2 regions of the Telluria sp. ZB4P36 genome follow, and region 1 is predicted to be linked to the other one. Evidence: predicted binding sites of a transcription regulator. Region 1 holds the regulator's gene; the other holds the start of a gene.
The links. The regulator NrdR, encoded in region 1, represses ribonucleotide reductase genes. The targets are predictions, from matches to a motif close to CACNANATNTNGTG.

Region 1 (14,601 bases):
CGCCAATTGCCGATTTCGCGCCAGCCGACGCGGATGCCGGGTCCGCCCGGGCTGCCCGGCGCCGCCGGCCGACCCGGTGTAGCGGCGGCGGGCAGCTTCAGGTAATAGGCCTGCAGCACCACCTGGGTCGCCGCCGCACTGCCGAAGCCGAGCGCGCTCACCCGGTACAGCAGCGCTCCGGATGCCGACGGCATGCGCTCGATGAGGTAGCGCGGCGCCCGGGCCGCCAGTCCGCCCTCGCCTGCCGGGATCTGGGCGCCCGTGAAGCTGCCGAGGGCGACCGCCGGCCCGTCCTCGTCCGCCAGTGCGGCCAGGATGGTGCCGGCGTCCGGGGCGTGTTCGCACAGGCCCTCATAGGGGGCGCCGCCACGGCAGCCGCCCGCGAAGGCCGCCGCGGTCCCGTTCGCCAAGGCGGCGGCGCGCGCCGACGCGGGGTCGCTCAAGCCTTCGATGTCGTGTTCGGCGTCCGCCAGCGCGGCCATCGCGCCCTGCAAGGCCAGCATCCGGTCGCGCTCGTGCCCGGCGGCACGCGCACCGCTGATCGCCGTGCGCGCCGCGGCAATGCTGGTCATCAGGACCGCCAGCATCAGCAGCAGCGCGGTCAGCAGCGCGACGCCACGCTGCTCCTTGCCATGCCGGGAAGGCCGGGTAGATGCCGTCATCGCGCCCTCAGCGCATGCGCGCCGGCAGCGCGATGGTGGTGCCGAATACCTTGCGGTAACGCGGCGCTGCGCCGGCGGACAGGGCCGCCTCGCGCAGGCGCGTGCCGGCATCGTCCGCGCCGGCCGGCTCGCCGTAGCCGCGCCCGAACAGCGCGTAGACGGTATCGCCCGCCGTCCCCAGCCGGCTGACCGGACCATGCAGCAACAGCGCCACCCGTACGCTCACGATCTTCTTCCAGTGGGTGCGCCGGCGCAGGTCCGCCGCGCGCTCGGCGGCGGTCGCGCCGGCGAGCGCGAGTCCCGCGTCCAGTCCGGCCAGGGCCCTGGCGTTGACGTAGCGCTCCGGCGCCCCGTCGGCATCTGTGTCGAGGCCGTACAGCACCTGGAAGCTGTCGACCGCGCCGACCACCGCATCTGCCGACCAGGCGCCGGCGCCCCGGTATTTGCAGCGCAGCTCGGCATCGCCCTGGGCGTTGCGGGCGACGTAGAAGATGCTCCAGCCTTCCTCGTCGCGGTGCACGCTGAAGCCGGCGCAATCGAGGCTGGTGCCGTCGCCATTCGGCGCCGCTCCCGTGCCCGGGAAACGGACTGCCAGCACGTCGCTGCCGTTCACCACATCGGCGGCAGCGGCGGATGCGTCGTCGATGCCGAAGCCGGTCCGGTGCACGCTGCTGGCGTCGAGCCCGGCCAGGCGCGCCGGCGCACCCAGTTCCGGTCCGGTAGCGGCGCCTTCCCAGTCGGCGGCCGCGGCCTGCCGCACCGCCCTGGCGATCGCTTCCAGGGCATAGCGTCCGGCGTCGTCCATCGCGGCCGTCTCCAGCTGGGCGGCAAAGGCCCGGTTGGCCCAGATGAACAGGCCGGCCGCGCCGAGCAGCACGCCCAGGCCGACCGTCATGGCGACCAGCAGCTCGACCAGCGACATGCCTCGTTGGACCATCATCGGAGCACCGCCACGTAGCCGGGTGCATCGCCCGTTCCCTGCCAGCCCAGCTTGACGACCGGCAGCGCGTCGGCGTTGCCGTCGCAGCTCCAGCGGAAGCGGCGGGTGGCGCTGTCCCAGGGCGAGCCGTCGCGGCACACGGCGATGCGGCCGCGCGGGAACTGGACGTGCAGCGCCTGGCGGATGTCGTGCAGGTCGGACTCGGCCAGCTGGGCCGGCGTGCAGCCGGCGCCGCCGTAGCAGCCCATGCCGGCTGCGGGCGGGCCGCCGGCCGCGTCATAGGCGAAGGCGAGATAGGGATTGGCGCCGTCGGGCAGGCCGGCGACCGCAGGATTGACCTGCATGCGCGCCGCCAGCGACGCCGCCAGCTGCGCCGCTTCGGACATCAGCGCCGATTGCTGGCGCGTGCGTTCGGCTGTCAGCTGGGTTGCCCCGGCGCCGACGATGCCGATGGCCAGCACGAACAGCGCGACCAGCACCTCGGCCAGCGTGAATCCCCCCATTTTTGCCCTCACATGCCCTCCCGGTCGACTGCGAGCTGCGAAGTTATCAGGCGAGCGCCGGCCAGCCGTGAGCTGGCGCAATCGTGTCAGGGGAACTGCTGGGAGTGGACGTTTACTTGCGAGGATGGCCGACTTCGGCCAGCGCTTCCTGGAACTCGGCCAGGTCTTCGAAGTTCTTGTAGACGGAGGCGAAGCGGATGTAGGCGATCTTGTCGAGCCGCTTGAGTTCCTGCATCACCAGCTCGCCGACGTAGCCGGTGTCCACCTCGCGGCGGCCGCTGGTCAGGAGCTTTTCCTCGATGGTGGCGACCGCGGTGTCGATGGCTTCGGCGGCGACCGGGCGCTTGCGCAGCGCCAGCATCAGGCTGCCGCGCAGCTTGTTGGACGAGAACTCGGTGCGGCTGCCGTTCTTCTTGACGATGATCGGCATCGACAGCTCGATGCGCTCGTAGGTGGTGAAGCGCTTGTCGCACTTCGCGCAGCGCCGGCGCCGGCGGATGGCGTCCCCTTCCTCGGACACGCGGGTGTCGAGGACCTGGGTATCTTCATGCTGGCAGAAAGGACATTTCATGGGGCGCCGGGCTGCTGGTGAAAACCCTTACTTCGCGTAGACCGGATACTTGTCGGTCAGCAGCTTCACTTCCGCCTTGACGCGCTCGATGGTCGCGGCGTCGTGCGGGTTGTCCAGCACGTCGGCGATCAGGTGGCCCACCTTGACCGCGTCTTCTTCCTTGAAGCCGCGGGTGGTGAAGGCCGGGCTGCCGAGGCGGATGCCCGAGGTGACGAAAGGCTTCTGCGGGTCGTTCGGGATGCCGTTCTTGTTGCAGGTCATGTGTGCCTGGCCCAGGATTGCTTCCGCTTCCTTGCCGGTCAGGCCTTTCGAACGCAGGTCGACCAGCATCACGTGCGACTCGGTACGGCCCGAAACGATGCGCAGGCCGCGCTCGGTCAGGGTGTTGGCCAGGGCGGCGGCGTTCTTGACCACCTGCTTCTGGTATTCCTTGAACTCGGGCGACAGCGCTTCCTTGAAGGCCACGGCCTTGCCGGCGATGACGTGCATCAGCGGACCGCCCTGGATGCCCGGGAAGATCGCGGAATTGATCTGCTTCTCGTACTCGGCCTTCATCAGGATGATGCCGCCGCGCGGGCCGCGCAGCGACTTGTGCGTGGTCGAGGTGACGAAGTCGGCGTGCGGCACCGGGTTCGGGTATTCGCCGGCGGCGATCAGGCCGGCGTAGTGGGCCATGTCGACCATGAAATAGGCGCCGACTTCCTTGGCGATGCGGGCGAAGCGCTCGAAGTCGATGCGCAGCGCGAAGGCGGAGGCGCCGGCGATGATCATCTTCGGCTTGTGCTCGCGCGCCAGGCGTTCCATGGCCTCGTAGTCGATGTCTTCCTGCTCGGTCAGGCCGTACGAGACGACGTTGAACCATTTGCCCGACATGTTCAGCGCCATGCCGTGGGTCAGGTGGCCGCCTTCGGCCAGCGACATGCCCATGATGGTGTCGCCCGGCTTGAGCATGGCGAAGAACACGCCCTGGTTGGCCTGCGAGCCCGAGTTCGGCTGCACGTTGGCGGCTTCGGCGCCGAACAGTTGCTTCAGGCGGTCGATCGCCAGCTGCTCGGCGACGTCGACGTATTCGCAACCGCCGTAATAGCGCTTGCCCGGATAGCCTTCGGCGTACTTGTTGGTCAGCTGCGAGCCCTGCGCTTCCATCACGGCCGGCGAGGTGTAGTTCTCGGAAGCGATCAGTTCGATGTGGTCTTGCTGGCGAACGTTTTCTTTTTGGATGGCATCCCACAGTTCCGGGTCGATATTGGCGAGCGTATGATCTTTTGCAAACATGTAAAACTCCAATCGAGAGAAATACCAGGCAACGGGCAGCGTTGAATCGGGCGGGACCGGCAGGCGCGCAGGCACCCTCCCGATACGACACGTACCAGTCGGTGGCTGCCCAGGCGAACGGCGGGTGACATCTCACGTTCCCCGGTGGGTGCCCACCTTTTGCCAGTGCCCTACAATGTCTTGGGCGCACGGCGTTTCGCCAGTTACGTGAGACGTAAATGAAATGATTGTATGTGATCCGGGCCCCTTAGGGCAAGGAAACAGCTGTCTTCTTAACAAGCTCGCAGCCTGGCAAACCGGCGCCAGCAGACTTGTGGCCATTTCGGCTACAATTTTCAGATCCACCGCCCTCAGGACTCACCATGATCGTCTTCATCACCGGCGCTTCGGCCGGCTTCGGCGCCGCGATGGCGCGCGTTTTCGTCCGCAACGGCCACCGCGCCATCCTGGCCGCGCGCCGCACCGAGCGCCTCGCCGAACTGGCGCGCGAGCTGGGCGACGCCGCCCTGCCGGTCACGCTGGACGTCACCAGCCGGGCCTCGATCGAGGCTGCCCTGGCCGGCCTGCCGGAAGGCTGGCGCGACATCGACGTGCTCATCAACAATGCCGGCCTGGCGCTGAACACCAAGCCGGCCCACGAAGTGCCGCTGGAAGACTGGGACACCATGATCGCCACCAACTGCCAGGGCCTGGTGACCATGACCCGCGTCTTGCTGCCGGCGATGGTGGCACGCGGCAACGGCCTGGTGATCAACCTGGGTTCGGTGGCGGGCCATTACCCTTACCCGGGCGGCAACGTGTATGGCGCGACCAAGGCCTTCGTCGAGCAGTTCACCCTGAACCTGCGCGCCGACCTGGTCGGCACCGGGGTGCGCGCGACCAACCTGGCGCCGGGCCTGTGCGGCGGCACCGAGTTCTCGAACGTGCGCTTCAAGGGCGACGACGCGGCGGCGGCCAAGGTGTATGAAGGCACGCAGCCGCTCACGGCGGAGGACATCGCGAACACGGCATACTGGATCGCGACCCTGCCGGCGCACGTCAACGTCAACAGCATCGAGCTGATGCCGACCTGCCAGGGCTTCTCGCCGTTCACGATCAAGCGCAGCTGATTTCCACTGTATTTACCGCCCCGGATGTACCACCCGAATCGCGCGCTCTGCAATTGTGAGAAAGTGTTACAGTAATTGGCCTTTCGGCTATGTTTCACGTCTACTACTGCGCACCGTAGCTGCCTTTAGCGAAAGGCAGGCCCGACCTTTTCCCTGTCCTATGTTCGCAAGCGTACATAGGGAGGGCAAAATCGCGTAAAATGTTTCCTATTTAAAATTAATGGCAGGGGAAATGCCTTCAGCTTTTGACTGGACAGTCAGGGTCTATTACGAAGATACCGACGCCGGTGGCATCGTGTTTTACGCCAATTACCTGAAATTCTTCGAACGTGCGCGCACCGAGTGGCTGCGTGCGGCCGGCGTCGGCCAGCAGGAATTGCTGGACGCGGACGGCACCGCTTTCGTCGTCAAGAGTGCCTCCCTGGACTACCATGCGCCGGCTCGCCTGGACGACGTGCTGACCATCCGCACCACGGTCGAAAAGCTCGGCCGCGCATCGGTCCAGTTCGCCCAGCAGGCCTGGAAAGGCGAGCTGCTGCTGACCAGTGCCAGCGTCAAGGTCGGCTGTGTCGACATCGCCACCATGCGGCCACGTTCGCTTCCAGACCATGCTGCTGATAAAATGCGCGCCGCGTAAACGAGCGCCTGAATAATCCGACAACAGAAGCCTTACCGATGACCGAGACCCCAGACCTTTCGTTGACCGCCCTGATCTTCAACGCCCACCCGCTGGTGCAGTTGATCATGGCCCTGTTGCTGATCCTGTCGATCGTGAGCTGGACCTATATTTTCCGCAAGGTCTTCGCCCTGCGCGCAGCACGCAGCCAGACCGAGCAGTTCGAGCGCAGCTTCTGGGCCGGCGGCAACCTGCACACCCTGCACCAGAGCGCCAGCGCCCAGCGCGACCAGAGCGGTCCGCTGGCGCGCATCTTCGAATCCGGCATGGGCGAATTCATCAAGGGCAAGCAGGCCGCGCGCGACGTCGCCGACATGGGTCCGGTGCTGGACGGCTCGCGCCGCGCCATGCGCGCCGCCTTCCAGCGCGAACTCGACGCCCTCGACATCCACCTGAACTTCCTGGCCTCGGTCGGTTCGGTCTCGCCCTACATCGGCCTGCTCGGCACCGTGTGGGGCATCATGAATTCCTTCCGCGGCCTGGCCAGCGTGCAGCAGGCGACGCTGGCAGTGGTCGCGCCCGGCATCGCAGAAGCCCTGATCGCCACCGCGATCGGCCTGTTCGCAGCGATCCCGGCGGTGGTGGCGTACAACCGCTTCACCCACGACATCGACCGCCTGGCGATCCGCTTCGAGAGCTTCGTCGAAGAATTCTCGAACATCCTGCAGCGCCAGGCGCGCTGAGACGGAGGACAGGATGGCCTTTTCCAGCAGCAGCCTGCGCGGCGGACGCAAACGCAAGTTCAAATCCGAGATCAACGTCGTGCCCTACATCGACGTGATGCTGGTGCTGCTCATCATCTTCATGGCGGTGCCGGCGAACGAGGCGCCGAGCGTCGTCAACCTGCCGAGCGCCGAAAAGTCGGCGCTGCCGCCGGACACCTATATCCGGATCTCGGTCCAGCCGGACAGCAAGCTGTCGATCGGCGTCGGCGGCAAGCAGAAGATGGCGTCGGAAGAAGTGGCCGACCGCACCGCCCTGCTCGAACGCCTGCGCGCCCTGCACGAGGAAAATCCGGACTACCCGGTCTTGATCGAAGGCGACCGCGACAGCAAATACGATGACGTGATCCAGCTGATTTCGGAAGCGAAGAAGATGGGTATCAACCGGGTGGGACTTGCCACCAAGTGATATGTCAGCCGCATTGAAGCCCGCCCCTCAGCCTGCTACCGCCGGCGCGCCCTACCAGGTGCCGCCAGAACCGAGCCGCATGCCAGCCTTCCTGCTGGCAGTGGCCGTGCACGCCGTCCTGATCGGCTTCCTGTGGTTCGGCATCAGCTGGCAGAGCAACGAACCCGTTGCGGTCGAGGCCGAAGTCTGGGACATGTCGGTCCAGAGCGCCGCCGCGCCGACCCTCCCTCCCCCGCCCGCCCCCGAGCCGGAACCCGAACCCGAGCCCGCTCCGCCGCCGCGTCCGGTAGAACCGCCGCCCGTGGAACGCCCTGCGCCGACGCCGCCGGATATCAATTTGCAGCGCGAGAAAGAGCGCAAGGAAAAAGCACTGGCCGAGCAGAAGGAACGCGAGCGCAAGAAGGAAGAAGCGCGCTTGAAGGACCTCGCCGAGAAAAAGAAGAAAGACGACGAACAAAAAGCGAAGGACTTGGCCGCCAAGAAGGAAGCTGATAAGAAAAAGGCTGACAAACTGGCCGCTGAGAAGGCGGCCAAGGAAAAAGCCGAGAAGGCCGAAGCTGCCAAGCTCGAGAAGTACCGCCAGGAAGACCTGAAGCGCATGGCAGGCGCCATGGGCACCACGGGCACCGCCGAGAAATCGACCGCGCCGAAGGCCGACAGCGGCTACGTGGCCGCGATCACCGCCGCGATCAAGAGCAATACCGCCTATGGCGGCAGCACCACGATGCCGGGCAATCCGAAGGCCATTTTCAAGGTCGAGCAATTGCCGACCGGAGAAATCATGTCGGTGCGCCTGGTGAAAAGCAGCGGTGTGCCTGAGTTTGACAGAGCAGTGGAAAATGGTATCAAAAAGGCATCCCCGCTCCCGAAGAAGAAAGACGGCACGGTGGAGCGCACGCTCGACGTCAACTTCTCGATGAAAGACTACGACTGATCGCTACTGAAGACAGACTATGAAAAAACTCCATTACCTGCTGTTTAGCGCCACCCTGCTGATGGGGACGGCGACGCAAGCCCAGATCAAGGTCGAGATCGCCGGTGTCGGCAGCAACCAGATCCCGGTCGCGGTCGCCGCCTTCGCCGACGAAGGCCTGGCCCCGGCCGACGTGTCCGACATCATCCGCGCCGACCTCGAGCGCAGCGGCGTATTCAAGGTCATCGACGCCGGCCAGACGATCAGCGACAGCGCCAGCGTCGACCTGGCCGCCTTCCGCGCCAGCGGCGCCGACGCCCTGGTGGTCGGCAGCGTGTCGCGCGGTCCGGACGGCCGCTTCGCGGTGCGCTACGAGCTGCACGACACCGTCAAGGGCGGGCAGATCTCGCAGCTGGGCGGCGAAGTGCAGCCGAAGTACATCCGCCTGCAGGCCCACCGCATCGCCGACGACGTCTACGAAAAGCTGACCGGCGTGCGCGGCATCTTCTCGACCCGCATCGCCTACGTCAAGGAAGACCGCGCCGGCCGCAACTACACCCTGGCCGTGGCCGACGCCGACGGCGAGAACGAAGTCGTGGCCGCGCGCGGCCGCGAACCGATCATCTCGCCGGCCTGGGCGCCGGACGGCACCAAGGTCGCCTACGTCTCGATGGAAGACCGCAAGCCGGTGGTCTACCTGCAAGACCTGATGACCGGCCGCCGCAACGTGATCTCCAACCTGAAGGGCAACAATTCGGCGCCCGCCTGGTCGCCGGACGGCCGCACCCTGGCCGTGGCCCTGTCGAAGGACGGCAATACCGAAATCTACACCGTGAACTCGGACGGCACCGGCCACCGCCGCCTGACCAACAGCCCGTCGATCGATACCGAGCCACAGTTCTCGGCCGACGGCCAGACCATTTACTTCACCAGCGACCGCAGCGGCGGTCCGCAGGTCTACAAGATGAGCGTCGCCGGCGGCAATCCGACCCGTGTGACCTTCAACGGCAATTACAACATCAGCCCGCGCGTGTCTTCGGACGGCAAGACACTGGCCTGGATTTCCCAGCGTGGCGGCGGTTTTTCTCTCTACGCGATGGACCTGGCCAGCGGCCAGGAGCTGCGCCTGGCCGAAGGGGCCACCGAACCGAGTTTTTCGCCTAACGGCAAGTACATCATGTATGCGACCAAAGGCGGCGGGCGTGTCTCGCTCGCCGTGGTCTCGGTGGATGGACGGGTGAAGCAGCGCTTGACCACCAATGCGGGAAACATTCGGGAGCCCAGCTGGGGTCCCTTCATGAAGTAAATAGCAGTAAATCTTTAATAGACAAGGAGAAAAACCATGCGCAACTTCCAGAAAGTAGCCCTCATCGCTTCGGCCGTCCTGCTGACCGCTTGCTCGTCGACCAAACTGCAAGAGACCCCGGTCGTCGAAAAGACCCCGACCCCGACCGCGGCACCGGCTGAGCCGGCACGCGAAATCCGTCCGGTCGAAACCGGCAGCGTCGATCCGCTGAACGATCCGAAAGGCGAGCTCGCCAATCGCAGCGTCTACTTCGACTACGACAGCTTCGTCGTGCGCGAAGACGGCAAGCCGGTCGTCGCCAACCACTCGGGCTACCTGACCAAGAACACCGGCCGCAAGGTCCTGATCCAGGGCAATACCGACGAACGCGGCGGCACCGAGTACAACCTGGCCCTGGGCCAGAAGCGTGCCGAAGCCGTCCGCCGTGCGATGTCCTCGCTGGGCGTGTCGGACAACCAGATGGAAGCCGTCTCGCTGGGCGAAGAAAAGCCGAAGGCCACCGGTAGCGACGAAGCTGCATGGGCTGAAAACCGCCGCGCGGACATCGTTTACCAGTAATCTTCCAGCAATCAAGCTGACAGTTTTAAGACTCGGCTGATTGACAGCGGGGCGGACAGCAGTGCAGACTGCATCCGCCCCGTTTTTACTCTGCAACCGGAAAACACTATGATGAAACTGTCCCCGTCCCGTCTTGCCTGCCTGATCCTGGCAGCCTGGATGCCGCTGCAGGCCTCCGCCGGCCTGCTCGACGACGACGAAGCGCGCAAGGCCATCCTCGAGCTGCGCGCCAAGGTCGACGCCGTTGCCCGCGAGCTGAAGGCCCAGATCGAGGCCAAGTCGGACAAGACCGTCCAGCTCGACATGCTGAACCAGCACGAGCAGACCATGCAGGAAATCTCGCGCCTGCGCGGCCAGATCGAAGTACTGGCCAACCAGATCGCCCGCGCCCAGGAAAGCCAGAAGCAGCTGTACGCCGACCTCGACGCCCGCATCAAGAAGATCGAGCCGCAGCAGGAAACCGTGGACGGCCAGGTCGCCCAGGTGCTGCCGTCCGAGAAGAGCGCCTACGACAGCGCCACCGCCCTGTTCCAGACCGGCGACTACAAGGGCGCCAGCGCCGCCCTGCAGGACTTCGTGCGCCGCTACCCGGATTCGGCCTATGCCGCCAACGCGCAGTATTGGCTCGGCAACGCCTGGTTCGCGCTGGGCGACTACAAGAAGGCCATCGCCGCCCAGGAAGTGCTGACCACGACCTACGCCAGCAGCCCCAAGGTGCCGGATGCGATGCTGAACATCGGCAGCAGCTATGCCCTGCTGAAGGACAGCAAGAACGCCAAGAAGGCGCTGCAGCAGCTGGTGTCGAAGTATCCCGAGTCGAGCGCGGCCAAGACCGCCAAGGATCGCCTGGCCTCGCTGAAATGAACTTGAGCTGCGCCATGGTGTCGTGAAGCATTTGACAGCGAACGCGGCCCAGCCTATAATCTCGCTTCTTTCGGGTCGTTAGCTCAGCTGGTAGAGCAGCGGACTTTTAATCCGTTGGTCGCAGGTTCGAATCCCGCACGGCCTACCAAGTTTCAAGAAAACGCCAACCTTCGGGTTGGCGTTTTTGTTTTCAGGCCGCCTGCGCCGCCGGATGCGCCTGCTTCCGGTACAGGAACTCCAGCACCGCCCTGCGATGCTCGGTATAGCGTGCATCCTGGGCCAGCGCCACCCGGTCGCGCGGCCGCTCCAGCTCGACCTCGACGATCTCGCCGATGGTCGCGGCCGGCCCGTTGGTCAGCATGACGATCCGGTCCGACAGCAGCACCGCCTCGTCCACGTCATGCGTGACCATCACCACGGTCGATTTGGTGGCCGCGACGATCTTGAGCAACTCGTCCTGCAGGTGGGCACGGGTCAGGGCATCGAGGGCGCCGAAGGGTTCGTCCATCAACAGCACCTTCGGCTCCATCGCCAGCGCGCGGGCGATGCCGACGCGCTGCTTCATGCCGCCCGAGATCTCATGCGGGCGCTTGCCTTCGGCACTGGCGAGCCCCACCAGGGCCAGTGCATCCTGGGTACGCTGGCGCAGCTGGGCGCGCGATTCAAGCCCGCCGAAAACCCGTTCCACTCCCAGATGGATGTTCTCGTAGCAGGTCAGCCAGGGCAGCAGCGAGTGGTTCTGGAACACCACGGCCCGCTCCGGCGAGGGCCCGGCAATCTCGCGGTTGGCGCACAGCAGCACGCCCTCGGTCGGCTTCAGGAGGCCGGCGATCAGGTTGAGCAGGGTCGACTTGCCGCAGCCCGAGTGGCCGATCAGGGTGATGAACTCGCCCTTGCGCACGGCCAGGTCGATGCCCTGCAGCGCCTGGAACACGCCCTTCTTGGTGTGGAAGGCCATCTCCACGCCGCTGATGTCGATGAACTTCGGATTCGGATGGTTCATGCTCGTTCCTCCTTCAGTTGGCCGTTTGTTCGTGGGTCAGCGCACGGGCCAGGGCCACCAGCGCCTGCTCCAGCAGCAGGCCGACCACGCCGATGATGACGATCGCGATGATGATGTGCGAGACGTTCAGGTTGTTCCACTCGTCCCACACCCAGAAGCCGATGCCGACCCCACCGGTGAGCATTTCGGCCGCCACGATGACCAGCCAGGCCGTGCCGATCGCCAGGCGCACCCCGGTGAGGATGTAAGGCAGTGCCGAGGGCAGCAGGATCTTGGTCAAGACCTTCCATTCGGTCAGGTTCAGCACCCGCGCCACGTTCATGTAGTCCTGCGGCACGCGCTGCACGCCGACCGCGGTATTGATGACCATCGGCCAGATCGAGCAGATGAAGATCGACCAGATCGCGGCCGGGTCGGCCGACTTGAACACCAGCAGGCCGATCGGCAGCCAGGCCAGCGGCGACACCGGCTTGAGCAGGCTGATGATGGGCGCGAACATGCGGCCCACAAAGGCCACCCGGCCGATCATGAAGCCCAGCGGGATGCCGACCAGCGCGGCCAGGCCGAAGCCCAGCGCCACCCGCTTCAGCGACGCCAGCACGTTCCAGCCGATGCCCTGGTCGTTCGGACTGTTGCGGTAGAACGGGTCGGCGAACAGGACGATCGCTTCCTGCAGGGTCGCCTGCGGCGTCGGGAAGGCCGTATTGCGGCTGGCGATGATCTGCCAGGCCAGCACCACCAGGGCAATGCCCAGCACTGGCGGCAGGACCAGTTTCACGATCCTGGCGAAGGGCTGCGCGCCGCGGGCGGCTGCGGCGGCCGGCTTGCGTGCCGGCAGCGAACGTGCGGATGCCGTCGGCGCGGCAACCGCCGGCTTGGGGAGGGATCTCAGGATGGCGCTCATGGCAGCTCCTTTTTCAAACGATGGGATTCAGACCTTGATCTTGAACGAGGCCGCGTAGGCCTTCGGGTTCCTGCCGTCCCAGACGGCGCCGTCCATGAGTCTCGAACTGCGCAGCGGGCTTTTCGGAATCGGCGTCCCGGTCATGGTGGCGGCTTCCTTGTACAGCGCGACCTGGTTGACGCTCGATGCCACGGCCAGGTAGTCCGGGTCGTCCTTCAGCAGGCCCCAGCGGCGGTGCTGGGTCATGAACCACATGCCGTCCGACAGGTAGGGGAAATTGACCGCACCATCGTTGTAGAACTTCATGTGGTTGGGGTCGTCCCAGGTCTTGCCCAGTCCGTTCTGGTAGCGGCCCATGATGCGCTGGTCGATGGCATCCTTGCTGGTGTTGACGTAGGACTTGCTGGCGATGACTTCGGCCATCCTGTTCTTGTTGGCCAGCGAGGAATCGATCCATTTGCCGGCTTCGAGGATGGCGGCCATCATGGCGCGGCAGGTGTTCGGATGCTTCCTGGCGAACTCGAGCGTGCTACCCAGCACCTTCTCCGGGTGGTCGCGCCAGATGTCCTGGGTGGTGGCGGCCGTGATGCCGACCTTGTCCATGATGGCGCGGTGGCCCCAGGGCTCGCCCACGCAGAAGCCGTCCATGTTCCCGACCCGCATGTTGGCCACCATCTGCGGCGGCGGCACGGTGATGACCTTGGCATCCTTCATCGGATTGATGCCGTTGGCCGCCAGCCAGTAATACAGCCACATCGCATGGGTGCCGGTCGGGAAGGTCTGGGCGAAGGTGTACTCTCGTTGCTCGGTGCGCATCAGCTTCGCCAGCGATGCACCGTCGACCGCCCCCTTGTCGGACAGCTGTTTCGAGAGCGTGATGGCCTGGCCGTTGTTGTTCAGGCCCATCAGCACCGCCATGTCCTTCTTCTGGCCGCCGATCCCCATCTGCACGCCGTACAGCAGGCCGTAGAGCACGTGGGCGGCGTCCAGCTCCCCATTGGCCAGCTTGTCGCGCACGCCGGCCCAGGAAGCCTCCTTGCTCAACACGAACTTGACGCCGTATTTCTTGTCGAGGCCCAGCACCGAGGCCATCACGACCGACGCGCAATCGGTCAGCGGAATGAAGCCGATCCTGATTTCTTCCTTTTCCGGCTTGTCCGAACCGGCGGCCCAGGCGCTACCCGTCGCCAGGCCCAACAAGCCCGCCCCCGCCGCCACGCCTGCACCCTGCATGAAATTCCTGCGCGTGACATTCACCCCGTCGGCAGCTTGCGGCATGGTGCTCTTCGCTTCGAGTCTCTGGTATTTCATCGCGGTCCTTTATGTTCAGGCAAAAAAAAGCGACGCGTACCCCACATGAGCTGCTCATGTTCGGGTAGACGTCGTTGTCCGGGTGGCTCTGCCGGCGCTGGCAGGTCACGTTGCGCTCCGTTGCGCCAATGTCAATATGCAAGCGCCGTGCCAGGGAGGTCTGCAGAGGGAAGCGGCGGCCGGCCGGGAGGCCGGTGCACCGTCTAATGGCAGATGCGCCGCACAGCGATTGTGCGGCGCATCATTTTGGGAGGAAAGTGTGCCGCCGCATGGGGCGGCGCGGAACCGTCAGCGCTGCGCGAGGGTGGCGCTCACGACGACGACCTGTGCCAGGCGGTCATTGGGTACATAGCTCATCTGCATCTCATCGCGGTCCTGGCCGCGGTTGAAATCCATGGTCACATTGCCGTCGCGCGATACGAAGCGGTCCGGCGACACCGCCACCAGGCGAATGACCGGCTGCCGGTCGATCTGCGCACTGATGCCGTTGGCAGTCGTGCCGACCTTCATGCGCCAGCCATTCGACATGGCATAGGCGCCGCGCACGGCATCGAGGTGTTCCTGGTAGACCCTGGCGGTGCGGGCCGGGGCGGTCACCTCCACACTCGAGATCGACGAGCTGCTCGTGGCGGGATAGCTGTGTGACTGGGCCACCGCGTCGGCGGCCAGAAGAAACAGGGGAATGGCACTCAGTAGGGCGAGGCGGCGCATGATGACTCCTTCAGGGCACGGGACTGGCGCGCTGGCGACGCCAGCGCGGCTCATTCCAGTCTAGGGCGGGGTCCGCCACCTGCAAGGCGTCTTTGACGGACATCACGAAACGGTCTCGATCGCCGCAAAGTCAGACCTGGCCGAAATGATACAAAAACAACATG
Region 2 (14,601 bases), on a different contig from region 1:
AACGGCCCGCGCGCGAGCCAGCCCGCGCTGACCGACGAGCTCGTGACGCGCGACGACTACCACCAGGAAGCGGTGGTGCGCACGCGCACGGGAGCCGAAACCCACGGCGGCGCCGACGTCTACCTCGGCGCCGCCGGCGCCGGTGCGGAGCTGTTCCGCGGGACCATCGACAACACCCGCGTCTTCAGCCTGATCAAGACGGCCGCCGGCCTGTAAGGAGAGCACCATGAACAAACGACTTTCGATCCTGCTGGCCGCCGCCACTTTCAGCACCGGCGCGGTGGCAGCCCCGCAGGCCAGGAACATCATCTTCTTCCTCGGCGACGGCATGGGCCCGACCACGATCACCGCCGCGCGCATCTTCAGGCACGGCGAAGAGGGCCTGCTGAACTTCGAAAAGCTGGAGCGCACCGCGCGCATCAAGACCTATTCGAACGACTTCCAGACCACCGACAGCGCCCCCTCGATGGGCGCCTACATGACCGGCGTGAAGATCAACCAGGACGGCATCTCGATCAAGGATGCGCGCGCCATCGATCCGGAGCGCGACGCCAACGGCAACCGCACGATTAACAAATGTGCGCCGGGCGACGGCACGATCGTGCCCACCATCCTGGAGCTGGCCAAGGCGCGCGGGAAGGCCGTCGGCGCCGTCACCACCACCGAACTGACCCACGCCACGCCGGCCTCCACCTTCTCGCACGTCTGCCACCGCGACGCGGCCTATGCCATCGCGCGCCAGATCGTGCCGGGTGGCGAGGGCTACAACCACGCGCTGGGCGACGGCGTCGACGTGCTGATGGGCGGCGGACGCCACCACTTCACGCCCTTCGACAAGGCCGCCAATCCGAAGGGGCGCGCCGACGGCCGCGACCTGATGGCGGAGTTCGCGGCCCAGGGCTATGCCGTCGGGGCCACCCGCGCGGACATGATGTCGGCGCGTCCGGGCCGCAAGTTCGTCGGCATCTACAGCAAGGACGACCACCTGGATTATTCGCTGGCGCGCCGCCCGGAGCAGCCGACCCTGACGGAGATGGCGCTGAAGTCGATCGAGCTGCTGGCCAAGGATCCGGACGGCTTCTTCCTGATGGTCGAAGGCGGCAAGATCGACCACGCGCTGCACGACACCAATGCCAAGAACGCGCTGGCCGACACGGTGGCCTTCGACGAGGCGATCCAGGCCACGATCGAGCGCATGCGCCAGCTCGACCCGGGCCTGGAGAACACCCTGATCGTGGTGACGGCCGACCATGACCACACGATGGTCCTGAACGGCTACCCGAAGCGCGGCAGCAAGGTGCTGGACATCGTGCACGACTACGCCACCGGCCAGCCGAAGAAGGACGCCGACGGCAAGACCTTCACCGCGCTCGTGTTCGGCAACGGCAAGGTGCGCCCGGATGTGCGCGCCGACGTCGACAGCGCCACCGCGCAGGGCGACAAGTACCAGCAGGAAGCCGGCGTGCGCGCGCTGTACGAGTCGCACGGCGGCGGGGACGTGAAGCTGTATGCCACCGGCGCAGGATCGGCGCCGTTCAAGGGGACGATCGAGAATACCCAGGTGTTCCACCTGATGAAGGCGGCGGCGGACTTGTAAAACTCCGGCACCAAAACAAAAAGCCCCGGTCACCCGGGGCTTTTCATTGACAAGGCTACTGGACAGCCGGCCAGTGCTTACTTCAGGTGGTCCGAAATGAGCTTGGTCATTTCGAACATCGAGACCTGTGCCTTGCCGCCAAAGACAGCTTTCAGCTTGTCGTCGGCGTTGATCATGCGGCGGTTCGCTGCGTCTTGCAGGTTTTGGGCCTTGATGTAGTCCCAGACCTTCTTGGTGACTTCGGTGCGTGGCAGCGGCTTGTTGCCGACCACTGCTGCCAGTTCGCCCGACGGGGTCATCTCTTTCATGAAAGCGGCATTCGGCTTGCGTGCGGCTGCCGGCTTCGCTGCTGCTTTTGCTGGAGCTGCTGCTTTTTTTGCTGCAGGCTTGGCCGCTGCGGCTGGCTTGGCAGCTGCTTTCTTGGCCGGCGCTGCGGTGGATTTTTTGGCTGTTGCCATCTTCGAGCCTCCTAAAACGATCACGGGGAAAGTTGCGCTATTGACGCACGGGCTTATATTGGTGGCCTTTTACTGTTCATGCAAGTCTTTTTCGAAATTTTTTCATTCTTATAAGCCCCGATATGCGAGCTATCGCACACTAGGACCGCTGCAAATGAAAAAACCGCGCGCCAGAATGTAAAAAACCGCGCAAAGCCCGTGCCTGCGCGGTTTCCTTGAAGCTGACTGGCGCTTAGCGCAGGCCGGGCATCATGCCCTTCATCCCGCGCATCATCTTCATCAGGCCGCCGCCTTTCAGCTTCTTCATCATGGTCTGCATCTGGTCGTACTGGTTCAGCATGCGGTTCACTTCCTGCACCTGCACGCCGGCGCCGGCCGCGATGCGGCGCTTGCGGTTGGCCTTGATCAGGTCCGGCTTGGCACGTTCGAGCGGTGTCATCGAGTCGATGATGCCGACCATGCGGCGCACCTGCTTTTCGGCCTGGTCCATGTTGGCGCCGGCCGCCGCCTGCTGGAACTGGGCCGGCAGTTTATCCAGGAGGCCGGACATGCCGCCCATCTTCTTCATCTGGGTGAGCTGGGCCTTGAAGTCGTTCATGTCGAACTTGCCGCCACTCTTGATCTTGTTCGCGAGTTCGGTTGCCGCTTCGGCATCCACGCCCTTGCGCGCTTCTTCCACCAGCGCCAGGATGTCGCCCATGCCCAGCACGCGGTTGGCCATCCGGCTCGGATCGAAGGCTTCCAGGCCGTCCAGCTTTTCGGACACGCCGGCGAACTTGATCGGCTTGCCGGTCACGTGGCGCACCGACAGGGCCGCACCGCCGCGCGAATCGCCATCGAGCTTGGTCAGCACCACGCCGGTCAGGGGCAGCGCATCGTTGAAGGCCTTGGCGGTATTGATCGCGTCCTGGCCCAGCATGGCGTCGACCACGAACAGGGTCTCGACCGGATTCACGGCGGCATGCACCGCGGCGATCTCTTGCATCATGGCTTCGTCGATGCCGAGGCGGCCGGCGGTGTCGATGATCAGGACGTCGTGGTAGTGCTTCTTGGCCCAGTCGAGCGCGTTGCGCGCGATGTCGACCGGCTTGTCGCTGGCGGAGGACGGGAAGAAATCGGCGCCGACCTGCTTGGTCACCGATTCCAGCTGCGCGATCGCGGCAGGGCGGTAGACGTCGGCCGAGACGGTCAGGACCTTCTTTTTCTTCTGTTCCTTGAGGTACTTGGCGAGCTTGCCGACCGTGGTGGTTTTACCCACACCCTGCAGGCCGGCCATCAGGATGATCGCCGGCGGCTGCTGGGCGAAGGACAGCTGGGTGGCTTCGGGGCCGAGGTCGGCGCCCATCAGGGCGGCCAGCTCGCGCTGCACCACGCCGACCAGGGCCTGGCCCGGGCTGAGCGAGCCGATGACTTCTTCGCCCAGTGCTTTTTCCTTCACTTTGGCGATGAACTCGCGCACCGCCGGCAGCGCCACGTCGGCCTCGAGCAGGGCCATGCGCACTTCGCGCAGCATCTCGGCGGTGTTCGCCTCGGTGAGGCGCGCCTCGCCGCGCATCGTCTTGACGACCTTGGCCAGGCGTTGGGTAAGATTATCTAGCATGTTCTACCTGATATATATGACGGCACGTCGGATTCGACAAACCGCCATTTTACCTTGCACAAGCCGCCGAGTTCGAGCGCGGCAGTGATATAGCGCAGTTTTTTCATCGAGTGTGATGCGTTCGATCATATGGAAAGCTTGCCGTTTTTGACACACCTCACGTACCTATAGGCCATTTCCCGTCAGCATCACCATCTGTGCCGCGCATGTTTTCGGCCGCGGCAAGCGCTGGTGACACCATTTGTAATGCATAAGGGAGAACAGGCATGACCAAGCTAGTCAAGAGCATTCTCGCAGCAGCCGCCCTGCTGGCAGCAGGCGGCGCCGGGGCCCAGGAGGTGGTCCGGCTCGGCAACCTCAAGTTCGCGCATTTCGGCGCGGTGTCGTACATCAAGGAGATCGCGCCAAACTGCGGCATCCGGGTCGAGGAGAAGGTCTTCCCCAAGGGACTGGACGTGATGCAGGCAATCATCGCCGGCGAACTGGACGTCGGCGCCACCGCTTCGGAAGCGGCCATTTCCGGCCGCGCCGGCGGTGCGCCGATCGTCGTGGTGGCCGGTTTCGCCAAGGGCGGGGCGCGGCTGGTGGCGCGCCCCGAGCTGGAGATCCGCAGCGTCGCCCAGCTCAAGGGCAAGCGGGTCGGCGTGACCCGCGGCGCGATCCAGGAAGTGCTCCTGATGGCGCAGCTGGCCAAGCACGGCCTCAAGGGCGATCCCAATCCCGGCAAGGACGTGCAGCTGGTGTTCCTGCCCTACGCCGACCTGAACGGGGCGCTGCTGGGCAAGCAGATCGACGCCATGATGCAGTCGGAGCCGCAGTCCTCGCAGGCCATCAACAAGGGCTTCGGCGCCGAGGTCCTGAAACCCTACGACACCGCGATCGGCGAACCGGTGCGCACCATGGTCATGACCGAGAAGTTCTACCGCGAGCGCCGTCCGGTGGCCGAGAAGTTCATGCGCTGCTTCGTCGAGGCCACCAGGACCTTCATCGAGCAGCCGGCCGTGGCCGAGAAATACGTGCGCGAGGTGATCTTCAAGAACCAGATCACGGCCGACGATTTCCACGACGCGATCCGCAATTCGCCGTATTCCTACGACATCACGCCCGAGCACATCCAGGTCACCACCGACACCATGGTGAAAACCGGGGTAGGGCGCATGGCCAGGCCGCCGCTGGCCAGGGACTGGGTGCGCACCGACCTGCTGGCGGCGGCCAAGAAGAGCCTGGACGTGAAGTGAGGGCGCGGACATGAGCACGCAGAACAGTCGCAGGCAGTCGCGCCGACGCTGGCGCGAGATCGCGATCGGCGCGGTGGTGCCGGTGGCAGCCATCCTGCTGTGGCAATGGGTCGCCATGAACGGCTGGGTCAACCCGCAGGTGCTGCCGGCGCCGCTCGACGTCGGGCGCAAGTGGGTGGCCTACCTGCTGCCGCTGGTGCCCTTCGAAGACTATACCGAGGGCGGCTGGTGGTCCTGGGCCCTGTCCGGCGAGCTGCCGGTGGACGTCTGCACCAGCATGGTCCGGGTGGCGGTGGGTTTCGCCATCGGCGCCGGGCTGGCCCTGCCGCTCGGGCTGGCGATGGGGGCGAGCCGCATCGTGTATGCCTGGATGAACCCGCTGGTGCAGATCCTGCGGCCGATCCCGCCGATCGCCTACATCCCGCTGGCCATCCTGTGGTTCGGGCTCGGCAACCCGCCGGCCGTCTTCCTGATCGCGCTGGGCGCCTTCTTCCCGGTGCTGATGAACACCATCGCCGGGGTGCGCCACGTGGACGGCATCTACCTGCGCGCGGCGCGCAACCTGGGCGCCGGCGGCCTCACCCTGTTCCTGCGCGTGATCCTGCCGGCTTCCGTGCCCTACATCCTGTCGGGCGTGCGGATCGGGATCGGCACCGCCTTCATCGTGGTGATCGTGTCGGAGATGATCGCGGTGAACAACGGGCTGGGTTTCCGCATCCTGGAAGCGCGCGAGTACTTCTGGTCCGACAAGATCATTGCCGGGATGATCAGCATCGGCATGCTCGGCCTGGCGATCGACATCGCCATGAACCGCCTCAACAACTATCTGCTGCGCTGGCACCGCGGCCTGGAGCACTGACATGAATGCACCGCACGCAGCGCCGCTGGAGCCGCATATCCGCATCGACGGCGTCAACAAGCGCTTCGAAACCGGCGGCCGGACCGTCACCGCGCTGCAGGACATCCACCTGGAGATCCCGCGCGGGCAGTTCACCTGCCTGCTCGGGCCTTCCGGCTGCGGCAAGTCCACGCTGCTCAATGCCGTGGCGGGCTTTTCGCTGCCCAGCAGCGGAACCGTCACGGTCGAGGGCAGGCAGGTGGCGGCGCCGGGACCGGACCGCGGCATGGTGTTCCAGGAGTATGCCTTGTTCCCCTGGATGACGGTCGAGGACAACATCGCCTTCGGCCTGCACCTTAAGGGCATGAGCAAGAGCGCGATCCGCAGCCGGGTGGGCGAGCTGCTGTTCATGCTGTCGCTGGGCGACTTCCGCCAGCGGTTTCCCAAGGACCTGTCGGGCGGCATGCGCCAGCGGGTGGCGATCGCGCGCGTGCTGGCGCTGGACTCGCCGATCATGCTGATGGACGAGCCCTTCGGCGCGCTGGATGCGCTCACCCGGCGCAACCTGCAGGACGAGCTGCTGCGCATCTGGTCGGAGCTGAAGAAGACCATCCTGTTCGTCACCCACAGCATCGAGGAAGCGGTCTACCTGGCGGACCGCATCGTCGTGATGACCTACCGGCCGGGCACGGTCAAGCGCGACCTGCTGGTGGACATCCCGCGCATGCGCGACCCGGCGGCGCCGGAATTCAATGCGCTCAAGCGGGAGCTGGGGGTGCTGGTGATGGAGGAGCAGCGGAGGCATCATACCGACGAGTTGCGGCTGGCGGCGGTGGACTAGGGCAGAGGAGGGCCTGCCCCAGCATTTCCCGATGGTGTAGACTCTTAGTATGCAGAACTCCCTCTTCCTCGCCGCGGCCCTGTTGTACGCGGTGTGCGCCCTGCTGCCGTCGCGCCGGGGCGCCGTCATTTCAGGCGTCACCGCCCTGGCCTGGGCGGTGCATGGCGCCGCGCTCGGACTCGACGTGGCCGAACCGGGCCGCCTGCGGGTCGGCTTCGCCATCATGCTGTCCAGCGCCCTGTGGGTCTCGGTGGCCGCCTACTGGCTGGAAAACCGCAATTTCGCCCTCGACGGCATGCGCCGGCTGGTGATGCCCTTCGCCTTCGTGGCGACGCTGCTGCCGCTGGTCTTCCCCGGCAGCCTGCTCGAACTGCAGGGCCAGTCGCCGGCCTTCGGCTGGCACGTCGCGGTCGCGGTGCTGGCCTACAGCACGCTCACCATCGCCGCCTTCCACGCGGTGCTGATGGCCCTGCAGGAAGCGCGGCTGCACACGCGCACGGCCGGCGGCGGCTGGTTCGGCAGCGCGCTGGACCAGCTGCCGGCCCTGCTGACCATGGAAAAGCTGCTGTTCCGCGTGATCTGGATTGGCTTCATCCTGCTCAGCCTCACCGTCTTGTCGGGCGTCGTGTTCTCCGAACAGCTGTTCGGCAGCGCCCTGCGCCTCGACCACAAGAGCGTGTTCGCGCTGCTGTCCTGGCTGCTGTTCGCGGCGCTGCTGGCGGGCCGCCGCTGGCAGGGCTGGCGCGGCAAGACCGCGTTGCGCTTCACGCTGGCCGGCTTCGCCACGCTGGCGCTGGCCTATGTCGGCAGCCGCTTCGTGCTCGAAGTCGTCCTGCACCGGGGGCTGGCATGAGCCGCATCCTGTTCTGGATCCTGCTGATCGGCCTGGTCGGCTTCGCGATCCGCGCCAAGCTCAAGGCTTTGTCGGCGCGTCAGCAGCCGCCCCTGCAGCGCGAGCCGCCGCGCCAGCAGCCGGTGGCCGAGATCGAAACCATGACCCAGTGCGCGCACTGCGGCATCCACTTCCCGGCCTCCGAAGCGGTCCACGCCGACGGCCACGACTACTGCTCGCCGGGCCACGTGCGCCTGCCGCCGCAGTAAGCCGGCCGATGTCGCCGCTGCAGGTGCTGTCCCGCGAAGCGCGCACGACCCTGTGGCGCTCGCTCCAGACCTTCACCGTCACCCGCATCGTCATCGCCCTGGTGCTGCTGCTCTACCTGGGCCTGGACATCGGCGGCGGCCTGCGCCTGGATGCGGCCGGCACCGTCACCTGCCTGTCCTACCTGGCGGCGGCGCTGGTGTTCGGCGCGCTCGCCACCTGGTGGCAGCGCCGCTTCGCCTGGCAGCTGGGCGGCCAGATCGCCGCCGACCTGGCCGCGATCTCGCTGCTCTACCTGGAAGCCGGCGGCATGCGCAGCGGCCTGGCGATCCTCTACCTGTTCCCGCTGGGCGGCGCCGCCATCCTGGCGCCGCTCACGCTGGCCCTGTTCTCGAGCGCGATCGCCACCCTGTTCGTGCTGGCCGAAAGCACCTGGCAGGTCTTCATGCAGGAGCGCCAGCCCTCGCTGATTCAGGCCGGCATGTACGGCGCCGCCTTCTTCGCCGGCACCTTGCTGGTGAACCGCCTGGCGGCGCGCCTGATCAAGCAGGAAGACCTGGCCGCCCAGCGCGGCCTCGACCTGCGCATCCAGCAGACCATCAACCAGATCGTGATCGCCGACGTCGGCGACGGCATCCTGGTGGTGGGCGACGACAGCACGGTCTTCACCGGCAATCCGGCGGCGCGGCGCATGCTGGGTCTGGAGGGCGAGGCGGCCGGCTTCGTGCTCGGCGAGGCGCCGGGCCTGGAGCCGCTGGCGCAGGCCTTCGGCGCCTGGCTGCGCGCGCCGGTCGACGGCGCCTCCTTCGTCACGGTCAAGCCCTACCGGGAAGACGCCGGCCCGCTGCGCGGACGGCGCGACCAGCCGGTGCACCTCAAGCTGCGCTTCGCGCGGGTGGACACGGCCGGGGTGGCGCAGGGGCGCAGCGTGGTGTTCATGCAGGACGTCAGCGCCATCGAAAACCAGGCGCAGCAACTCAAGCTGGCCTCGATGGGCCGCCTTACCGCCAGCATCGCGCACGAGGTGCGCAACCCGCTGTCGGCGATCGGCCACGCCACCGCGCTGCTGGCCGAAGACCTGCATGGCCCGGCCGAGCTGCGGCTGCTGAAGATCGTGGGCGACAACGTGACGCGGGTGAACCGCATGGTCGAGGACATCCTGCAGCTGTCGCGCAAGGTGCAGCCCAACGGCGAGCCGCTGCGGGTGGCGGCCTTCCTGGCCGAGCTGAAGGCCGAATTCTGCGAAACCCATGGGCTGGCGGATGATATAGTTTATATAGGCGACGCCGGGGAGAATACGGTGCGTTTCGATCCGCTGCACCTGCACGAAGTGCTGCTCAACCTGCTCAACAATGCGGTGCGCTATGCCAGCAAGGAAGCCGCCAGCATCCGCATCTTCCCGGCGCGCGACGCCGCCGGCCGCATCGAGCTGCACGTGCAGGACGACGGCCCGGGCATCACGCCGGAAGTGCGCGCCCACCTGTTCGAGCCCTTCTACACGACCTCGAGCAAGGGCACCGGCCTGGGCCTGTACCTGGCGCGCGAGCTGTGCCTGAACAACGAGGCCAAGCTCGATTACGAATACCGCTTCGACGCCACGGCGATGGGGCCGCGCCGCGCCAGCGGGCGCTTCGTGATCAGCTTTTCGCAGCCGGCCTAGCAGGCCGTCTGCCTATATAGAGAGAAAAATACAGAGAAACCCATGACCGCACCCCGCATCCTCGTGGTCGACGACGAAGCCGACCTGCGCGAACTGCTCGAGATCACCCTGCTCAAGATGGGCCTGGACGTTGACAGCGCCGCCACGCTGCGCCAGGCGCGCGGCCTGCTCGAGGAGCACGACTACGCGCTGATCCTGACCGACATGCGCCTGCCGGACGGCCTGGGCCTGGAACTGGTGCGCGAGGTCGCCGCATCGCACAAGGGCACGCCGATCGCCGTCATCACCGCCTACGGCAGCGCCGAGAACGCGGTGGTGGCGCTCAAGGCCGGCGCCTTCGACTACATCTCCAAGCCGGTGGCGCTGGATGCGCTGCGCGTGATGGTGCGTTCGGCCCTGAAGCTGCTTGATGCGCCGGCGGCGCAAGCCGATGGCGCGGCGCCGCCGTCGCGCATGATCGGCAACTCCCCGGCGATGCAGTCGCTGCGCGCCCAGATCGGCCGGCTGGCGCGCTCGAACGCGCCGATCTCGATCACCGGCGAGTCGGGCAGCGGCAAGGAACTCGCCGCGCGCGAGATCCACGCCCAGAGTTCGCGCGCCGGCAAGGCCTTCGTGGCGGTGAACTGCGGCGCGATTCCCGAAACCCTGATGGAGGCCGAGTTCTTCGGCTACCGCAAGGGCGCCTTCACCGGCGCCGCCGAGGAGCGCGACGGCTTCTTCCAGGCGGCCGACGGCGGCACCCTGATGCTGGACGAGGTGGCCGACCTGCCGCTGCCGATGCAGGTCAAGCTGCTGCGCGCGATCCAGGAGCGGCGCGTGCGCAAGATCGGCGCCACCACCGAGGAGCCGGTCGACGTGCGCATCATCAGCGCCACCCACCAGGACCTGGCGCAATGCGTGGAGCAGGGCAGGTTCAGGCAAGACCTGTTCTACCGCCTGAACGTGATCGAGCTGTCGCTGCCGCCGCTGCGCGAACGGATCGACGACCTGGCGCCGCTGGTGGATGCGATCCTGGCGCGCCTGGCCGGGCCCGGACAGGCCACGCTCGGCCCGGGCGTGCTCGAGGCGCTGCGCGCCTATTCCTTCCCCGGCAACATCCGCGAACTGGAGAACGTGCTGGAGCGGGCGCTGGCCTTTGCGAACGACGGCGTGATCGAAGTGGGAGATTTGTCGCTCAAGGCGGCGCGGCCGGGCGAGGCGGCGCCGCGCGAGCCGGCGCCTGCGCCGATGCCGGCAGCGGAACCCGCGCCTGCGCCCGCACTTGCGCCTGCTGCGGTGGAGACGGTGCCCGCATCCAGCATGCTCGGCCCGAACGGCCTGCCCGGCAACCTGCCCGAGTACCTGAGCCAGGTCGAGCGCGACATCATCGGGCGCGCCCTGCAGCAGACCCAGTTCAACCGCACCCAGGCCGCGGCCCTGCTCGGCATCAGCGTGCGCCAGCTGCGCTACCAGATGCAGAAGCTGGAGATCTGCGCGCCGGATGACAGCGCCTGAGGCCGCAGGGCTGTCATCATGTTGTCTTTTCGCCAGTGCAAAATGCACAAGAATGATGCGTCGCGCATTGCGTTGATTACGCTTTACGCAGCGCGGGATGACAAGGTTAGCGCTCACTCACTTCAGACTCCCCGCCGATCCGGCCACGCTTGCTTGTCAAGCCCATGCACCAAAAAAAACGTAAAAAATTAGGAAGTTCTTTACTTGCCGTGACCTGGGTCAGGTACTACAATTAGTCTCATATCAAGATCGAACACTAGATGTAGTGGTAGTGAACCGAAAGCAACGAGGATTTAGGTTCGACTTGAAGCTTGCTCTGCAAGCCACTGATTCAACAGCGATTTCTACCCTGCGTAATCTGGTTGCCTTCAGGCTTACTGGCTGGCAGGGTATCGCTTTGCTTAAAATTTTGTCGGGTTGACAAGTCCGGCTCAAGACAAACGACGGCAGGTACCCGCTGCTCACTGGAGGCTCAATGCAAACAGCACAAGACATTTCGATCAATCCGCACGTCACCCAAGGCGCTACGGCCACGGCCACGCCCGCAGAGATCGTCGCACGCGGTGACTACCGGGTTATCCGCCGCAACGGCGCCGTAGTCGCTTTCGAGCCGCACAAGATCTCGGTCGCCATGACCAAGGCCTTCCTCGCCGTCGCCGGCGGGCAGGGCGCTGCCTCGGCCCGCATCCGCGAGCTGGTGGAACAGCTGACCGGCAACGTGGTGGCCGCCCTGGTGCGCCGCCAGCCGAACGGCGGCACCTTCCACATCGAAGACGTGCAGGACCAGGTCGAACTGTCGCTGATGCGCTCGGGCGAGCATGACGTCGCGCGCGAATACGTGCTGTACCGCGCCAAGCGCATGGAAGAGCGCAAGGCCGCCAAGGAAGCCGCCGGCGGCACCGCCGTGGCCGCGCCGCAGATCCACGTGGTCGACGGCGGCCAGCGCCGCGCGCTGGACGTGAACGACGTCTACGCCCTCGTCAACGCCGCCTGCTCGGGCCTGGAAAAGCACGTCGACGCCGACGCCATCGTCGCCGAGACCCTGAAGAACCTGTACGACGGCGTGCCGGTCGAAGAGCTGCACAAGTCGGCCATCCTGGCCGCCCGCGCCCTGATGGAAAAAGACCCGGCCTACAGCCAGGTCACCGCACGCATCCTGCTGCACACGATCCGCAAGGAAGTCTTCGGCAAGGAAGTGCCGCAAGCCGGCGCCGCCGCCGAGTACGTCACTTACTTCCCGCAGTACATCGCCAAAGGCATCCAGAACGAACTGCTGGACGAAGCGCTGGGCACCTACGACCTCGAGCGCCTGGCCAAGGCCATCGTTGCCGACCGCGACCTGCAGTTTGGCTACATCGGCCTGCAGACCCTGTACGACCGTTACTTCCTGCACGTGCGCGAAACCCGCATCGAAATGCCGCAGGCCTTCTACATGCGCGTCGCGATGGGCCTGGCCCTGCGCGAAGCCGACCGCGAAGCGCGCGCCATCGAGTTCTACAACCTGCTGTCGTCCTTCGACTTCATGAGCTCGACCCCGACCCTGTTCAACTCGGGTACCCGCCGCTCGCAGCTGTCCTCGTGCTACCTGACCACCGTCGGCGACGACCTGGAAGGCATCTACGACGCGATTAAAGAAAACGCGCTGCTGTCGAAGTTCGCCGGCGGCCTGGGCAACGACTGGACCCCGGTCCGCGCACTCGGTTCGCGCATCAAGGGCACCAACGGCAAGTCGCAGGGCGTGGTCCCGTTCCTGAAAGTGGTGAACGACACCGCCGTGGCGGTGAACCAGGGCGGCAAGCGCAAGGGCGCGGTCTGCGCCTACCTGGAAACCTGGCACATGGACATCGAGGAATTCCTCGACCTGCGCAAGAACACCGGCGACGACCGCCGCCGCACCCACGACATGAATACCGCGAACTGGATTCCGGACCTGTTCATGAAGCGCGTGATGGAAAAGGGCCACTGGAGCCTGTTCTCGCCGAGCGAAACCCCGGACCTGCACGACAAGGTCGGCAAGGCCTTCGAAGAAGCGTACGTCGCCTACGAAGCCAAGGCCGCCCGCGGCGAAATGACCGTGTACAAGAAGATCGAAGCGCTCGACCTGTGGCGCAAGATGCTGTCGATGCTGTTCGAGACCGGCCACCCGTGGATCACCTTCAAGGATCCATGCAACATCCGCTCGCCGCAGCAGCACGTGGGCGTGGTGCACTCGTCGAACCTGTGCACCGAGATCACGCTGAACACCAGCGCCGACGAGATCGCCGTCTGCAACCTGGGCTCGGTGAACCTGCCGCAGCACATGAAGGGCGACGGCCTGGATCACGCCAAGCTGCAGAAGACCATCCGCACCGCGATGCGCATGCTGGACAACGTCATCGACATCAACTACTACGCCGTGGACAAGGCGCGCAACTCGAACATGCGCCACCGTCCGGTGGGCATGGGCGTCATGGGCCACCAGGACTGCCTGCACATGATGCGCGTGCCCTTCGCCTCGGAAAAAGCCGTGCAGTTCGCCGACACCTCGATGGAAGCCGTCTGCTACTACGCCTACCTGGCCTCGACCGAGCTGGCCGAAGAGCGCGGCCGCTACGAGTCGTACGAAGGTTCGCTGTGGGACCGCGGCATCCTGCCGCAGGACTCGATCAAGCTGCTGGCGGAAGAGCGCGGCGGCTACCTGGAGCAGGACACCAGCGAGACCATGGACTGGACCCCGGTGCGCGAGCGTATTAAGCAGTTCGGCATGCGTAACTCGAACTGCGTGGCGATCGCCCCGACCGCGACCATCTCGAACATCATCGGCGTGTCGGCCTGCATCGAGCCGACCTTCCAGAACCTGTACGTGAAGTCGAACCTGTCGGGCGAATTCACCGAGATCAACTCCTACCTGGTGCGCGACCTGAAGGCGCGCGACCTGTGGGACGAAGTGATGATCGCCGACCTGAAGTACTTCGACGGTTCGCTGAGCAAGATCGACCGCGTGCCGCAAGACCTGCGCGACATCTACGCCACCGCCTTCGAAGTCGAGCCGAAGTGGCTGGTCGAACAGGCTTCGCGCCGCCAGAAGTGGATCGACCAGGCCCAGTCGCTGAACATCTACATGGCCGGCGCCTCGGGCAAGAAGCTGGACGAGACCTATAAACTGGCCTGGCTGCGCGGCCTGAAGACCACCTACTACCTGCGCACCATCGCCGCAACGCACATGGAGAAGTCGACCACCCGCACCGGCGCACTGAACGCCGTCTCGGTCTCGGGCGGCCTGACGGGCGGCCACGCTGCTCCGGCAGCGGCTCCAGCGGCAGCAGCTCCGGCAGCAGCAGACGTGGTGGAAGGCGCCGCCTGCTACCTGCGTCCGGGCGACGCCGGCTTCGACGAGTGCGAGGCTTGCCAATAAGCTGCCAATAAGCTGCCAGTAATCGGCAAATGAGGAGCAAGCCAGCCGCGAAGCTGGCTTGCACCGTTAACTTTAAAACCGTCGTTCCGGCGAAGGCCGGAACCCAAGTTCGCCAGCATGCTGCTGCCGCTTGCGGGTCGCCAAAGACCGACGAATATCAAACATTACCCGTGACCTCAAGCGCATTTCCCGCGACGAGGTCCCGACAGAAGGATTGAAGACATGCTCTCTTGGGACGACGAACAAACCACCGCGCCGGCACCGCGCGCACCGCAAACCAGCCTTGACGCCGCAGCTCCCGCCGCCGAAGTCGCCAAGCGCGTCAACGCCGACGACAAGCGCATCATCAACGGCCAGACCGACGTCAACCAGCTGGTGCCGT

Region 2: a site for NrdR is predicted at 11,080-11,093, ahead of AC56LK_RS08045 (ribonucleoside-diphosphate reductase subunit alpha). Genes of this name have one in related genera too.

Annotation. Positions count from the first base shown of each region.
Region 1 is NZ_JCASIE010000015.1:98,089-112,689, reverse strand. It holds gene AC56LK_RS18710 (pilus assembly PilX family protein) at 1-662, opposite strand, end outside; gene AC56LK_RS18705 (PilW family protein) at 670-1,602, opposite strand; gene pilV (type IV pilus modification protein PilV) at 1,599-2,105, opposite strand; gene nrdR (transcriptional regulator NrdR) at 2,218-2,676, opposite strand; gene glyA (serine hydroxymethyltransferase) at 2,704-3,951, opposite strand; ZMP/ZTP riboswitch at 4,052-4,168, opposite strand; gene AC56LK_RS18685 (SDR family oxidoreductase) at 4,314-5,060, shown strand; gene ybgC (tol-pal system-associated acyl-CoA thioesterase) at 5,293-5,697, shown strand; gene tolQ (protein TolQ) at 5,736-6,419, shown strand; gene AC56LK_RS18670 (biopolymer transporter ExbD) at 6,433-6,867, shown strand; gene tolA (cell envelope integrity protein TolA) at 6,947-7,801, shown strand; gene tolB (Tol-Pal system beta propeller repeat protein TolB) at 7,821-9,086, shown strand; gene pal (peptidoglycan-associated lipoprotein Pal) at 9,123-9,644, shown strand; gene ybgF (tol-pal system protein YbgF) at 9,753-10,508, shown strand; tRNA gene AC56LK_RS18645 (tRNA-Lys) at 10,581-10,656, shown strand; gene AC56LK_RS18640 (ABC transporter ATP-binding protein) at 10,699-11,511, opposite strand; gene ntrB (nitrate ABC transporter permease) at 11,525-12,415, opposite strand; gene AC56LK_RS18630 (CmpA/NrtA family ABC transporter substrate-binding protein) at 12,443-13,693, opposite strand; gene AC56LK_RS18625 (hypothetical protein) at 14,015-14,437, opposite strand.
Region 2 is NZ_JCASIE010000004.1:96,994-111,594, reverse strand. It holds gene AC56LK_RS08100 (alkaline phosphatase) at 1-216, shown strand, start outside; gene AC56LK_RS08095 (alkaline phosphatase) at 227-1,597, shown strand; gene AC56LK_RS08090 (SWIB/MDM2 domain-containing protein) at 1,675-2,055, opposite strand; gene ffh (signal recognition particle protein) at 2,288-3,655, opposite strand; gene AC56LK_RS08080 (ABC transporter substrate-binding protein) at 3,922-4,893, shown strand; gene AC56LK_RS08075 (ABC transporter permease) at 4,904-5,752, shown strand; gene AC56LK_RS08070 (ABC transporter ATP-binding protein) at 5,754-6,572, shown strand; gene AC56LK_RS08065 (cytochrome C assembly family protein) at 6,622-7,425, shown strand; gene AC56LK_RS08060 (PP0621 family protein) at 7,422-7,673, shown strand; gene AC56LK_RS08055 (sensor histidine kinase) at 7,682-9,331, shown strand; gene AC56LK_RS08050 (sigma-54-dependent transcriptional regulator) at 9,374-10,825, shown strand; gene AC56LK_RS08045 (ribonucleoside-diphosphate reductase subunit alpha) at 11,301-14,219, shown strand; gene AC56LK_RS08040 (ribonucleotide-diphosphate reductase subunit beta) at 14,442-14,601, shown strand, end outside.